4 regions of the Pantoea alfalfae genome follow, and region 2 is predicted to be linked to each of the others. Evidence: predicted binding sites of a transcription regulator. Region 2 holds the regulator's gene; each other region holds the start of a gene.
The links. The regulator LexA, encoded in region 2, represses DNA repair genes until DNA is damaged. The targets are predictions, from matches to a motif close to TNCTGTATGTACATACAGNA.
Positions count from the first base shown of each region.

Region 1: the regulator LexA is predicted to act here: its motif matches at 1,819-1,838, upstream of sulA (SOS-induced cell division inhibitor SulA).
Region 3: the regulator LexA is predicted to act here: its motif matches at 1,841-1,860, upstream of mutH (DNA mismatch repair endonuclease MutH).
Region 4: the regulator LexA is predicted to act here: its motif matches at 1,566-1,585, upstream of dinG (ATP-dependent DNA helicase DinG).

Region 1 covers NZ_CP082292.1:2,613,301-2,616,820, reverse strand. The annotation lists gene ompA (porin OmpA) at 1-957, opposite strand, end outside; gene sulA (SOS-induced cell division inhibitor SulA) at 1,308-1,799, opposite strand; gene K6R05_RS12340 (TfoX/Sxy family DNA transformation protein) at 2,010-2,639, shown strand; gene yccS (YccS family putative transporter) at 2,636-3,520, opposite strand, start outside.
Region 2 covers NZ_CP082292.1:3,716,042-3,719,561, forward strand. The annotation lists gene dinF (MATE family efflux transporter DinF) at 131-1,453, opposite strand; gene lexA (transcriptional repressor LexA) at 1,554-2,168, opposite strand; gene K6R05_RS17390 (diacylglycerol kinase) at 2,274-2,642, opposite strand; gene plsB (glycerol-3-phosphate 1-O-acyltransferase PlsB) at 2,771-3,520, shown strand, end outside.
Region 3 covers NZ_CP082292.1:819,222-822,741, reverse strand. The annotation lists gene ptsP (phosphoenolpyruvate--protein phosphotransferase) at 1-867, opposite strand, end outside; gene rppH (RNA pyrophosphohydrolase) at 880-1,407, opposite strand; gene mutH (DNA mismatch repair endonuclease MutH) at 2,092-2,769, shown strand; gene K6R05_RS03925 (TerC family protein) at 2,870-3,520, shown strand, end outside.
Region 4 covers NZ_CP082292.1:2,766,332-2,769,851, forward strand. The annotation lists gene dinG (ATP-dependent DNA helicase DinG) at 1-1,538, opposite strand, end outside; gene K6R05_RS13005 (GNAT family N-acetyltransferase) at 1,661-2,179, opposite strand; gene K6R05_RS13010 (XRE family transcriptional regulator) at 2,176-2,739, opposite strand; gene K6R05_RS13015 (MerR family transcriptional regulator) at 2,889-3,520, shown strand, end outside.

The sequences.
Region 1 (3,520 bases), 1.1 Mb from region 2:
GTTGCCGGTAACTGGGTTAGATTCACCCATGCCACGTGCAGAGATCTTGTTAGAAGGAATACCTTTAGATACCAGGTAATCTACGACTGACTGAGCACGTTTCTCAGACAGTTTCTGGTTGTACTGCTCTGAACCGATGCGATCGGTGAAGCCCAGTACGACAACGGAACCATCTTTAGGATCCATTGAGCTCAGCTGGCTGTACAGCTGATCCAGAGCCTGCTGGCCTTCTGGCTTCAGGGTAGATTTGTTGAAGGTGAACAGAACGTCAGACTTCAGAGTGAAACGCTTGGTTTCAACAACTGGAGCTGGTGCTGGAGCCGGAGCTGGCGCCGGAGCAGCGACGTCATCCTGACCGAAGCGGTATGAAACGCCTACGCTCAGCATGCCGTTGTCTGGACGCGTACCAACGGTCTGTGCATCACCGATGTTGTTAACCCACTGGTAGTCCAGACGGGTAGCCCAGTTTTTGGTCAGCGCATATTCAACACCAACAGCAGCCAGCGGAGATACGCCGGTGTCGTGGTCGCTGATGCGGCCAGTAGTTGGGTTAGTCTGCGTTGAATCTGCACGCCATACCATGCCGCCCAGACGAGTATACACGTCCAGATCGTCATAGATTGGGTAGCTCAGTTTAGCAGCCAGCTGAACGCCCTGTGCTTTGAATGCGCCGTTAGTCACGTTGCCTTTGTTAGGCATGCGACCCAGCCAGTCATAGCCCAGCTCGAAGCCCAGGTATGGATTTGCCTGGTAACCAACGAATGCACCTGCACCCAGCTGGCTTTCATGAGTTGGACCGTCATTGTTTTCGTAACCGTTACCGTAGTAACCAGTGTCGTGATACTGAGACCAGCCCAGTTTAGCACCGGTGTACCAGGTGTCATCTTTTGGAGCGGCCTGCGCTACGGTAGCGAAGCCAGCCAGTGCCACTGCAATTGCGATAGCTGTCTTTTTCATTTTGCGCCTCGTTATCATCCAAATAGGCAATGAGCAAAAAGGTTGCTCTTGGTTTAAATCCTTCGCCGGGTCAAAACGCTCGCTTATGACTCTACCGCAAAAAACGGAGGTTATTGAGCACCCTGGCGAGATAAAGTCTACAACGAGATTGGAAACTTACAAGTATGATGTGAGGCGCTTCTGTAAAAAAACAGCGATTTATACACAATTTCTAACAATTAGCCTGGTAGTATTGTCGCGGCAAAAAGCCTTAAAAACCTGCTAAACCATTGTCACAGCTCGAACTAAAAGAATCAGTGGTTTAGCGACGACAGATAAGAAAAATAGCTTGGGAAACTTCTGATTTTTACTTAATGAAACAAATCCGACTGAATTTTTATCGCACTTTGCGGTCTGAGAGGCGCTTCCGATGTCCCGCTTGCCCGCAAAATCAAACCCAGCGCGTCACCCTCTGCCGCCGCATTTTCAAGTTGACGGCGCTCATCTTCGCCAAGGTCATAAGGAATCCATGCCAGAACGACACTGTAATTTCCTGTACGTAATGCCTTGACCATCGCTTCCACCGCATTCAGACGTTCAGAATCGGCGATATGCATACTTTTATCCAGCGGTAATCCCGACTCCTGCATCCAGGTGCGATTCAGTTTATGTGCCGGTGTTAACCACAACTGCCAGCGTGATTGCTGACTCAGCTGCTGTAATAATGGCAACAGCAGCATCTGCATCATACCGGGCTGCTCGCTGCAGCGTAACTCAGTAATTCCACCGCCCTGAGAGGCCGGAACGGAAGAGGACGCGTAATGATGAGCATAGCGTGCATTATCAGGATGTTGTGTTCGCATAAGTTAATCACCAGCAGTTGACTGTATGAATATACAGTACTGTTATCCTGGATAAAGATCAACCCAAATTTCTGAAAACGCCTCGCAAAAACGCGACAAGATTAGTTGAAGCGTTATTTATTCATTGAACCGGCTGACACTTTTTTCTATCTTCTAATTGCCTGATACCCAAGGCAATTTAAGAAGTATTTCTGACATGGAGGTGGTGCAATGAAAAAGGTGAATCCGGTCGTAGAGCGCTCCAGAGCGCGCCTGGCCCCATTGGGACCAATAGAGTCCCGCACCCAGTTTGGGGGGTATGCTCTGGCTGTCGAAAGTGTGGTTTTTGCCTTAATTAATCAAGACGAACTCTATCTGCGGGCCAGTGAACCGCTGCGCGAATACATTACCGATCGCCCGCTGCAACCGTTGATTTTTCGCAAGCGGGGAAAACTGGTCAGCCTCAATTACTTTCGGGTTGATGAGGCCTTATGGCGCGATTCTGACCATCTGCTGGCGCTCTCTGCTGCCTCATTAGAGACGGCGCAGCTGGAGTTGCAGGACAGGCAAGCGTCTCCGCGGCTGAAAGATTTGCCTAATCTCAGTGTACGCATGGAGATGATGCTCTTTGAGGCGGGCGTAATGAGCGTCAATCATCTCTACCAGATAGGGGCCAAGCAGTGCTGGCTGAAGCTGAAAGCGATCAACCAGCACGTGGGATTTCAGACATTACTGGCGCTGCAAGGGGCTATTACGGGCCGCCATGCGGCTGCGCTGCCGCAGGCAACCCGGGCGGAGCTGAATGCATGGTTCCAGCGCACGCTTTTATCACACCCGGACCTCAGAAGTAGTGAAAGCTAGTCAGTAATGAGCGTGCGGCGCAGGCGAGCCACATCCGGCATTAATGCCACCAACAGACCGAGTTGCTGGAGCACCAGCGGCGCACGCGTATCTGCATCTGCAGCCAGCTGGCTGATTCGCTGAGCCAGTTGCTGGCGCATCAGTTCAACATGTTTATCGCTGACCACGTCCGTCTGAAGCACATCCTCGACATAGCAAACCGTATCATCCAGTAAGGCGAGCAGGTCCGGCGCTGTAATTTTATCGCGGTGAGCGCCCAGCGCGGAAATGTAGCTCAGAAATGAGTGATTGGAGCAGAGCAATTGAAAAGCTGAATCACGCAGTTTCTGGCTGGTACGACTTTCACTGCTCATGTTTGAGACGACAGACGCCAGTTCAGCATCCGCATTATGCGCATCACGGCGGGCAATACGATAGGCAAGCCGGTTATCTTTACCCTGGTGATATTGCTCCATGATGGCATCCAGATAACGACAGTTCGCTTTCAGCGTTCGCTCTGCCACAGCTGGCAGCTGACGAAAGCGCCAGTCAGGCCAGATAAAGGCGACAGCCAGCCAGGCCAGACCACAACCGAGTAAGGTATCCACGACACGGGGCAGCGCGACTTCAAACCCTTCACCTAACAGGTTAAAGCAAAGCAGCACCAGCAGAGTGATAAACAGCGTAGCCTGCGCATACTGCACCTGCCTGAAAGCGAAGAACAGCACGCCGGTAATCACTATCAGGATTAACTGCCCTTCAATGGAGGGTACCAGCCATAAAACGGGTAAACCGATCGCAATCCCCGCCAGCGTTCCGCCGATGCGCAAGGCAAGGCGTCGCTGCGTGGCGTTATAGTTGGGCTGGCACACAAACAGGCTGGTCAGCAAAATCCAGTATCC
Region 2 (3,520 bases):
GTTACTTAACAAAATAACGATATAAAGCGCTGGTTAACTGCGCTGCATAGAGTTAATTATAGTAGCCAACTTATTAACCGTAGAATAATACAGAATAATCTGTATCGGCTTGCGTGCAGCCACGACTGACTCAGGCATCAAACCAGCTGTTCTGACGCCAGTGCTTACGCCAGATGAGCCACAGCGACAGGCCGCGCAGCGCCAGGAAAACCGTTACCGCCAGCCACAGTCCGTGATTACCCAGCGCCGGTACGCTGAGCAGCATCAGAAAGTAGCCTGCTGCTGCCACCACCATGCTGTTACGCATCTCACGTCCGCGTGTTGCGCCGATGAACATCCCATCCAGCAGATAACACCAGACGCCGATCAGCGGCATAACGATCTGCCAGACCAGATAGCGGTCAGCACTTTGTTGCAGCGAAGGAAGAGAGGTCAACAGGGTAACAATCTGCGGGCCAGCAATGGCATAGGTCAGGGAAAAGAACAGCGCTACCACCACCGCCTGCCGACAGGCAGAGTGCCAGACACGCAGCAGTTTGCCGCCATCTTTTGCACCATGGGCCTCGCCGGCAAAAGCTTCAACTGCGTAGGCAAAGCCATCCAGCGCATAGGCCGTGAACGTAATGAACATCAGCAATACCGCGTTAACCGCCACCACATCCGGGCCCAGCCGCGCGCCCAGCACGGTCAGCGAGGCGAAACAGAGTTGCAGCATCAATGAGCGCAGCATGATGTCCCGGTTCAGCCGCAGCAGCCGGCCGCTGTCACCGCGCCAGCTCTGCTTCAGCAGGCTTAACGTAATACCGCGCAGCTTCAGGACTCGCCAGACCATGATACCGCCGACACCCAGCGTGATGTACTCCGCCAGCGCCGTGGCGGTTGCCGCCCCCGCGACACCCCAGTGCAGTCCCATCACCAGCCAGAGATCGAGCCCGATGTTAACCAGATTGCCTACCACCAGCAGGATCACTGGCGCGCGCGCATACTGCACGCCCAGCAGCCAGCCCAGAATGACCAGGTTTGCCAGCGTGGCGGGTGCACTGAGCCAGCGAATCTGAATAAACAGCGCCGCCTGTTCCAGTACCGCGGGATTACCGCCAACCAGATGGGTCGCCAGCTGAATAATCGGATAACGTAAAGCGATGAACAGTACACCTGCCAGCAGCGCAATCATCAGCGGCTGGGTCAGCGCACGTGCCAGCGCCATTTTATCACCGGCACCAAACGCCTGCGCCGTCAGGCCAGTCGTACTCATTCGAAGAAAAAGCAGCAGCATAAAGAGGAAACTGGTCACAGTGGTCCCGACCGCAACCCCGCCAAGATAGACAGGGCTGTCGAGATGACCAATAACTGCAGTATCGACCACGCCCAGTAAGGGAACGGTGATATTTGAAAGGATCATCGGCAGCGCAAGCCGCCAGAGATTTTTATCCGTTGCCGTGATAAAGCGCATTCGCCGTTCCGTGCTCAGTGTCGCTGCGCAAAACAGGCAGCGACAAAATTAGGGCAGACAGAATAGCATCAGAGAAAGCGAATGCACGCAGCCCTCAGAATCAGAGCCACTCGCCGTTACGCACCACGCCAACCGCCAGACCTTCAATGGTCAGAGACTGTGCACGGGTATCGACAACAATCGGGTCGAAATCGCTGTTTTCAGGCAGCAGATGCACGATAGCACCCTGCTTTTTCCAGCGCTTAACGGTGACTTCATCATCAATGCGGGCAACGACAACCTGGCCATTGCGCACATCCTGGGTTTTATGTACCGCGAGCAGGTCGCCATCCATAATCCCGATATCTTTCATCGACATTCCGCTGACGCGCAGCAGGAAGTCGGCAGAGGGCTTAAACAGGCCCGGATCCACTTTATAGTGGGTTTCGATATGTTCCTGCGCCATGATTGGCTCACCGGCAGCAACCCGGCCAATCAACGGTATGCCTTCTGAGGCTTCTTCTTCCATTAGCAGGCGAATGCCGCGCGATGCACCGGAAACGATCTCAATGACGCCTTTACGCGCCAGCGCTTTCAGGTGCTCTTCTGCCGCATTCGGTGAGCGGAAGCCCAGTTGTGCAGCAATCTCTGCGCGCGTAGGCGGCATGCCTGTTGAAGAAATATGGTCGCGAATCAGGTCATAGACCTGCTGCTGCCTGCTGGTTAATGCTTTCATCCCGCCCCCTGGTTGTTTATACAGTCGCTGTGAGTATATACAGGTATTGGCGAAATGGAAACCGATTGTCAGGCAAAACGCGGCTTCCGGCGCGATATGGAACGCTTATCGCAAATGTGTCCAGAGCAGCGCGATCCAGACAAAGAGTGCCAGTAAGATGCTGATCAGTACTGCCGCAGATCCCATATCTTTGGCCCGGCCCGCCAGCGGATGATGCTCCTGACCGATGCGGTCGACCACGGATTCAATGGCGCTATTAAGGATTTCGACAATGACCACCAGCACCACCGACCCAATCATCAGGATGCGTGAGACCACATCGACATCCAGCCAGCAGGCGATAATAATGGCGACCAGCGCAGCCAGGGCTTCCTGACGAAACGCCGCTTCATGTTGCCAGGCGGCACGCAGTCCCTGCCAGGAGTAACCTGCGGCTTTAATTATTCTGATAAGTCCGGTGGCATTATTTGCCATGATGTGGGAACCCTTTTATCGGATTGACGTCAATGTCTGGGCTGCGTGCAATTGGCACCACCACAGATCTTCGCTGCACTTTCTGGTATGCTTGCGGCGCTTTGCTAACAAGAGGCTTCATGTTGTCTATGTCAGGTTGGCGTAAACTCTATTACAAATTGCTTAATTTACCACTGTCGTTTTTGGTAAAAAGTAAGGCCATTCCGGCCGATCCTGTGTCTGAACATGGTCTGGATCCGACCCGACCTATTATGTATGTTTTGCCTTACGATTCGAAGGCCGACTTACTGACTTTACGCGCGCAGTGTCTGCGGCATCATCTGCCTGATCCGCTCTCTCCGCTGGAGATTGATGGTTCACTGCTGCCGCGCCACGTATTTATCCACGATGGCCCGCGCGTATTCCCCTACTTTGTGCCCAGCGTCGAATCGGTGAAAATCTTTCACGATTACCTCGATCTGCATCGCAATAATCCTAAGCTCGATATCCAGATGCTGCCGGTCACGGTAATGTTTGGCCGCGCACCAGGACGTGAAGTCCAGGGCGAAGCCACGCCACACCTGCGTGTGCTGAACGGTGTACAGAAGTTCTTTGCGGTGATCTGGCACGGACGCGACAGCTTTGTTCGCTTCTCGCCGACCGTCTCACTGCGCCGTATGGCCACGGAGCACGGTACGGATAAGTCGATCGCCCAGAAGCTGGCTCGCGTGGCGCGCATCCATTTTGCCCGTCAGCGGCTGGCGGCGATTGGCCCGCGTTTACCGGCGCGTCAGGATCTGTTCAACCGTCTGCTGCAATCCAAAGCGATTGAAAAAGCCGTCGAAGATGAAGCACGCAGCAAAAAAATCTCCCATGAGAAAGCGCAGCAGAATGCCGTT
Region 3 (3,520 bases), 1.1 Mb from region 2:
GTTGTCAGTCAGGCTGGCGAACTGTTCAGCAAACTTCTCGATCACCTGTTTCACGGCCCACTCCGCGACCGATCCGTGCTCGATCTCGTCGAACAGATCTTTCTTCAGCCGGGCATCGGTTAACAGGTGAGAGTAGAGATCGAAAATGGCCGCGCTCTCTTTCTGTGCGCTGGCGCTGAAACGTTTGCTGAAACGGCGAAATTCATTGGTTGCTTCGCTCATGGCAAGCGACAGACGCTCACGTTCACGCTGCACATCCAGCGTTGAGGCGGCTGAAACCTGATCGAGCAGAGGCTGCGTCTCATCGACCCAGCCGGGTGCCACCGCTACGCCAGGCGCTGCCGCAATAGCGCGCACCCGTGTCTGCCGGAACTGACCAAATAGCTGCCCCATCTGAGACTGCGACAGCAGCGCCGCCATCTGAGTGGCGAGCGTAACCAGGAATGACTCTTCGCTTTCATCAAACTGACGATGTTCGCGCTGCTGCACCACCAGCACGCCAAGAAGTTGACGACGGCTGATAATGGGCACGCCGAGGAAGGAGCGATAGCGCTCCTCTTTGACTGCGGGGATATATTTGAAGCTGGGGTGACTCTGGGCGTCAGCAAGGTTAATCGGTTCGGCCAGACGGCCCACTAAACCGACGATACCTTCGTCAAACGCCAGCGTCACGGTGCGGCCACGCGGTTTTTTGAGGCCGCGCGTCGCCATCAGGTAATAGCAGCGACGATCGTGGTCGGCGAGGTAAACGGAACAGACTTCCGTATCCATCGCCAGACAGATCTCATTGACCAGGATGTCGAGTGCTTCATTGAGACGCGGCGCACTCGCCACTTTTTCTACAATTTCGCGCAACTGAGTGAGCATAAAGGGCGTGGCCTAACCTCTCTTACGTCGATGGGCAGGATTATTTCGCTGCCCCGCACTCTCCTGCATAGACATCACCACGCCAGCGAATTCCTTCATTACCCGACGATAGACGTCGCGCTTAAAGGAGACAACCTGACGCACCGGATACCAGAAACTGACCCAGCGCCAGCCGTCAAATTCCGGCGTGCTGCTGTGCTGCACATTGATATCCGCGTCATTACACATTAACTGCAGAAGAAACCACTTTTGTTTCTGGCCGATACATACCGGCTTTGTGTCCCAACGCACCAAACGTTTTGGCAACTTGTAACGTAACCAGTTACGGGTAGAGGCAAGTATTCGAACATCTTTCCGGTGTAATCCGACCTCTTCGAACAGTTCGCGATACATCGCCTGTTCTGCGGTTTCACCGGGATTGATGCCTCCCTGAGGAAATTGCCAGGAGTGCTGTCCAAAGCGCCTGGCCCATAATACTTGTCCCTGCCGGTTACAGATTACGATACCAACATTCGGGCGGTAGCCATCATCATCGATCACCGGACTACCTCAAAGCAAAATTTGAATGGCCTGATTGTTTCACACTCCTTACAGGCGGTAAACCACTGGATTCATGGGGGGTTGAGGCATCAATAGCGGGATAACTCACAGAAAAGGGCATAGTTATAAACAAAGACTGCAAAAAAGCTCGATCTTATTCACCTTTTCTGTGGATAGCTTTGTGCAGAACGCGGGAGTTAACTGAATAACCCTGCTATCACACCTGGGAATACCGAAAAGAGTTAATTCCTTATCTGACTGATTAAAAATGAAATTAATGCAGAATCACGCTTCATTGGCTTTTTATAAACAGCGAATATTTTTACGCCCACTGACAATTGGTTAAATTATAATCACAGTGCTTTTTATCCACAGATAATCGCTCAGGGTTAGGTCAGGCCGGTGAAATTATGTTCAAATGGCGAAAAGTCAAGGCTGTAAATGGAACCAGTACCGCAAAGATAAGGGGGTTATCCCACTTTTCTGTGGATAACCGGACTGGAGATCCTGTTCATTATTGCGGGTAAGCTGGGATAACCCTGACCCACTGCAGATAGCATGAGGGCAATCCGCTCAAAAAAGCATGATCTATCATGTTATTATCGAGCCCGGACACGATTTATTTTAGCGGGACAACTTACTTATCCGTACCTGTACACATTTTAATCATTATGAGTTATCAACATGCGTTATCCACCAGGACCACCCGAAGATGAAGCCAGCCTGCTGGCACGCGCGCAGGATCTAGCCGGATTACCTATGGAAACGCTGGCTGCACGTGCCGGCCTGCCCATGCCTGCGGATCTTAAACGCGATAAAGGCTGGGTCGGCATGCTGCTGGAGTGGCACCTTGGGGCGAGCGCGGGCAGCAAAGCGGAACAGGACTTTGCCCATCTGGGTATCGAACTGAAAACCATCCCGATTGATGCACAGGGTAAACCGCTGGAAACCACCTTTGTCTGTGTCGCACCGCTGACCGGTAACAGCGGCGTAACCTGGCTTACCAGCCATGTGCGTCACAAGCTGGCGCGGGTGTTGTGGATCCCGGTTGAAGGTGGGCGTGAGATTCCGCTGCGGGAACGCCGTGTCGGCGCGCCACTGTTGTGGAGCCCGAATGCGGAAGAAGATGAGATGTTGCGACAGGACTGGGAGGAACTGATGGATATGATCGTGCTGGGGCGCGTTGAGCAGATTACCGCACGGCATGGTGCCTGGCTGCAAATCCGGCCCAAAGCCGCCAATAGCAAGGCACTGACCGAGGGAATCGGCGATCAGGGCCAGCCCATTATGACTCTGCCGCGCGGCTTCTACCTGAAGAAGAGCTTCACCGGTCCCCTGCTGGCGCGCCATTTTCTCCTGTAAATCGCGTCTCCTGCGCGACCAATGTCGCAATTTTGTGGGAGATTGGCGAATTCAATGCGTATAATCGCCGTTTACTTTTCGTTTAGGATTGAATGCCGGTATGTTTGAGTGGATTTCCGATCCCAACGCCTGGCTGGCGCTGGGCACCCTGACCATCCTTGAGGTGGTGCTGGGTATTGATAACATCATTTTCCTGTCGCTGGTGGTCGCTAAGCTGCCAAAACACCAGCAAGCCAGTGCACGCCGTATTGGTCTGATGGGCGCGATGCTGATGCGTCTTGGCCTGCTGGCTTCCATCGCGTGGGTCGCCCGTCTGACTAATCCGCTGTTTACGCTGATGGATCATGCATTCTCGGCGCGCGATCTGATTCTGCTGTTTGGCGGTCTGTTCCTGTTGTGGAAATCGAGCATGGAGATCCATGAAACGATTGAAGGCAGTGAAGGCGAGCACAACACCCGCGTTCATTCGTTCCTTGGTGCCATAGTGCAGATCATGATGCTCGACATTATTTTCAGCCTTGACTCCGTTATTACCGCCATCGGCCTCTCTGATCATCTGTTTATTATGATGGCGGCAGTGGTCATTGCAGTGCTGATGATGATGTTTGCCGCACGCGCCATTGGTGAGTTTGTTGAACGCCATCCGTCAGTCAAAATGCTGGCCCTCTCCTTCCTGATTCTGGTCGGTTTTACCCTGATTCTGGAGAGTTTCGCGGTTCACGTACCAAAAGGTTACATTTATTTTGCTATG
Region 4 (3,520 bases), 950 kb from region 2:
GCCATCAGCGGCTCAAGTCGCATCTGCGGGATCACCAGCTTGCCCTGCTCCACATGGTTAAACGGTGAGTCGAGCGCCACAAAGCGGTCGCCCGCTTTTTCGCTAAGCCCTGACATCTCCTGCAGGCGGTTAAAACTGTTGAGCGATCGCAGCGTGGCGGAGGTGACCACCACATGCGGAATTTTGCGCCACAGCATTTTCTCCAGCTGGTCGCTGACGCGGATGCCGGCGCAGTGGAACAGCAGATGCGCCTGACCTTCGCGCAGCTCGCGGGTAATCCACTTCGATACCGGCGCGCCAGAGGCTTTTTCCATTGCCGCCAGCCGCCAGAGTTTGCTGATTGATTCGAACCAGCCAAACTGACGATTGAGCTGGAGCAGGTTGCGATGCAGCCGCACCATATCGACCTTGCCGGTCTGCTCACTCAGCGCATTAATCAGGCCTTCACTCAGTCCCCGCAGGGCATCGCTGAGTTTGAACAGCCGGGCGCAGAGATCCAGCAGCTCCTGCGGCAGCGCACCCAGCACAAAGCGGTATTCGCCCGGCTGGTTATTCGGCGGCAGCAGCGGATTCAGCGCCTGCGCGGTGATGGTCAGCAGTTCGCGCAGCTCATCACAGTGTGCTTTCAGTCGCTCAGGATTAGCCAGCGGCGGCGGCGACTTCGGCCGCATCTGCGTCATGATGCTCTCAACCAGCTTGATAAACAGGTCAAGCTGCAGGCTGCTCCAGCCCGGCGTGATGTCGGCGCTCATCTCCAGCGCATCGCGGGCCACTTCCGGCAGGTGATGTCCTTCATCCAGTACCAGCATCAGGTTTTTAGCGGGCGGCAACACTGACTCATTCTCCATCGCCGCCATCACCAGCGCATGGTTCGCCACCACCACATCCACCTGCTCGATTTCACGCCGCGCCACAAAGAACGGACATTCACGATACCAGTGGCAATGCGAACCCAGACAGCTCGCTTTGTCGGTGGAGAGGCGCTGCCAGAGGCTGTCGCTGACGTTCTCCTCGCTGTGATCGCGCAGGCCATCCCACTGGTAGCGATCCAGTGACTTCTGTAAGCGACCACACTGCGTCTGTTCTTCTTTGGTACTACTGACGGCGTCATCATCCAGATAAAGCAGCAGATCGCCCTGCTGATCGTCATCGGCCGCCATCGCCGCCAGATTGCGCGGACAGACATAGCGCCCGCGGCCAAACGCGGCGGTAAAAGTGAGATCGGGGATGATTTTCTTCAGCAGCGGCAGATCTTTCGTGAAGATTTGATCCTGCAGCGCCACGTTGGCGGTGCTGATCACCAGCTGCTTTTCCTGAGCGCGGCTGGCTGCGATGCCCGGAATCAGATAAGAGAGGGTTTTGCCCACGCCAGTCGGTGCTTCGACCGCCAGATGGCGCGCGTCGTCACCCGCCAGGCATTTCGCTACTTCAGCGATCATCTGGCGCTGCGGCGCACGTGGAATGAAATCAGGCACCTGCTGCTGAAGCGCTTTATACCACTGCGCTATCTGGCTTTTTACTGCGGCTGTCAGGGCCATGATTTGCGTTACCACACCGAAAAAATGGCCTGTATTTTTACACAGTATCCTGGCGGCGTCAGCTTTCGCGCCGAATTTTTCGTGACCCGCCGTAAAATCAGCGGTTGTCCGACAGCGGTGTTTTACGCCAGCACTTTGTACATATAGGTGGTGGCATCCAGCACGCCTGCGATGGATTCGGCATAACAGGGAATCGACCCCGCCACCTGCCAGCCCAGCGAGCGATAGAGATCGCTGGCGACATCGCCGCTGCGCGTATCCAGCACCAGCAGGGTTTTGCCCTGTGCGCGTGCCCGCTGCTCAGCGCGCTGCATCAGTTCACGGGCGATGCCCTGACGGCGCGCCTGCGGGTGCACCAGCAGTTTGCTGATCTCTGCGCGGTGGCGGCCATTAGGCATGCCGCTGCGGCTGATGATGACCGTTGCCACGATGCGCCCGCGCTGACGCGCGACCAGTAATTCGCTGTCGCCGCTGGTGATGCTGGCACTCCGCTGCTGCCAGAATCGCACCATCACCTCATCATCTTCAGCATCAATAAAACCGACGCTGGCACCGTCTGCCACGCAGCTCTGCAAAACGTCGGTCAGTTCACCCAGCAGCTGTTGCGCCTGGGCCGCGCTGAGAGTTGCGTAATCCGTCATGGTTTCGCCACCACCAGTAAGTAACGCGCGCCGTCAGTCAGGTGCGCCTCAAAAGCCGATTTACCGACCAGATGAAACCGCAGGCAGTCGCCGGGCTGTAGCGTCCACGCCTGAGACCCCATCGTGACGGTAAGACCGCCCTCGCGCAGCCAGATATGCTGCTCCAGCCCCTGAATGGGTGGCACATCATAATCGATTCGCGCACCAGGCCGTAACCTGCCCTCCACGAGTTCACATCTAAAATGAAGTGCAGGTGGTGAAATATTCCGACGGATAAAACCGCTGGCGTCATCCTGCCACACCGGCTGCTGATCCTCTTTGACCAGCTGACTGGACTCTTCTTCCACTTCACTGAGCAGGCGCGACATCGTTAAGCCGTATGCAACACACAAACGATTAAGCAGTGCCGCCGTGGGACTGGTCTCGCTTCGCTCAATGCGCGATAATGTCGCGCGGCTGATGCCGGTAGCGACAGAAAGTTCATCAAGTGACCAGCCGCGTTGCAGGCGTAATTCTGCCAGCCGCACCGCCAGTCGTTGCTCCGTATTCAGCTCCGGCATGGTGTTCTCTCATTTTTGGGAATAATTCTCTTATTTGAGATATAGCCTGGAAAAGCCGTATCAGTCAAGTTGTACATTGAGAAATGTATTGTACAACTTAATTTGCTTCGTTATGGTAATCGTACTCAGACCAATCGAAAGAGGAATTTATGACCTTATACAGTATCGGTGACGTCGCCGAGCGCTGTGGCATAAACCCAGTCACCCTGCGCGCCTGGCAGCGTCGTTATGGCTTACTGAAGCCGCAACGTACCGAAGGCGGACATCGTCAGTTTGACGAAGAAGATGTGCAGCGCATCGAAGAGATTATGCGCTGGATTGAAAGTGGCGTGCCGGTCGGTAAAGTGAAGGCACTGCTGGAAGGTGGCGATGTTGATGCACACGATGGCTGGACCACACTGCAGGATGAACTGATTAGCGTACTGCGCCACGTCAGGCCTGCTAAACTTCGTAATAAAATTGCCGCGATTGGTCGCGAACATCCGATTGATGCGCTGATTGATCACGTTTTTATGCCAGTGCGCCAGAAGCTGAGTCTGGATCAGAACACGGCCCGCACCATGTGCAGTCTGCTTGATGGTCTGCTGATCGACTATGTTGCATTTTGTCTGACCGCCAGTCGCAAAAAATCGGGTAAAGATGCGCTGATTATTGGCTGGGGCATCGACGATCGGACCCGTATCTGGCTGGAAGGCTGGCGTCTTTCGCAGCATGGCTGGCGGATTGATGTACTGGCAGAACCCCTGGATGTTCCCCGTCCTGAACTCTTTCCCGGCATGAA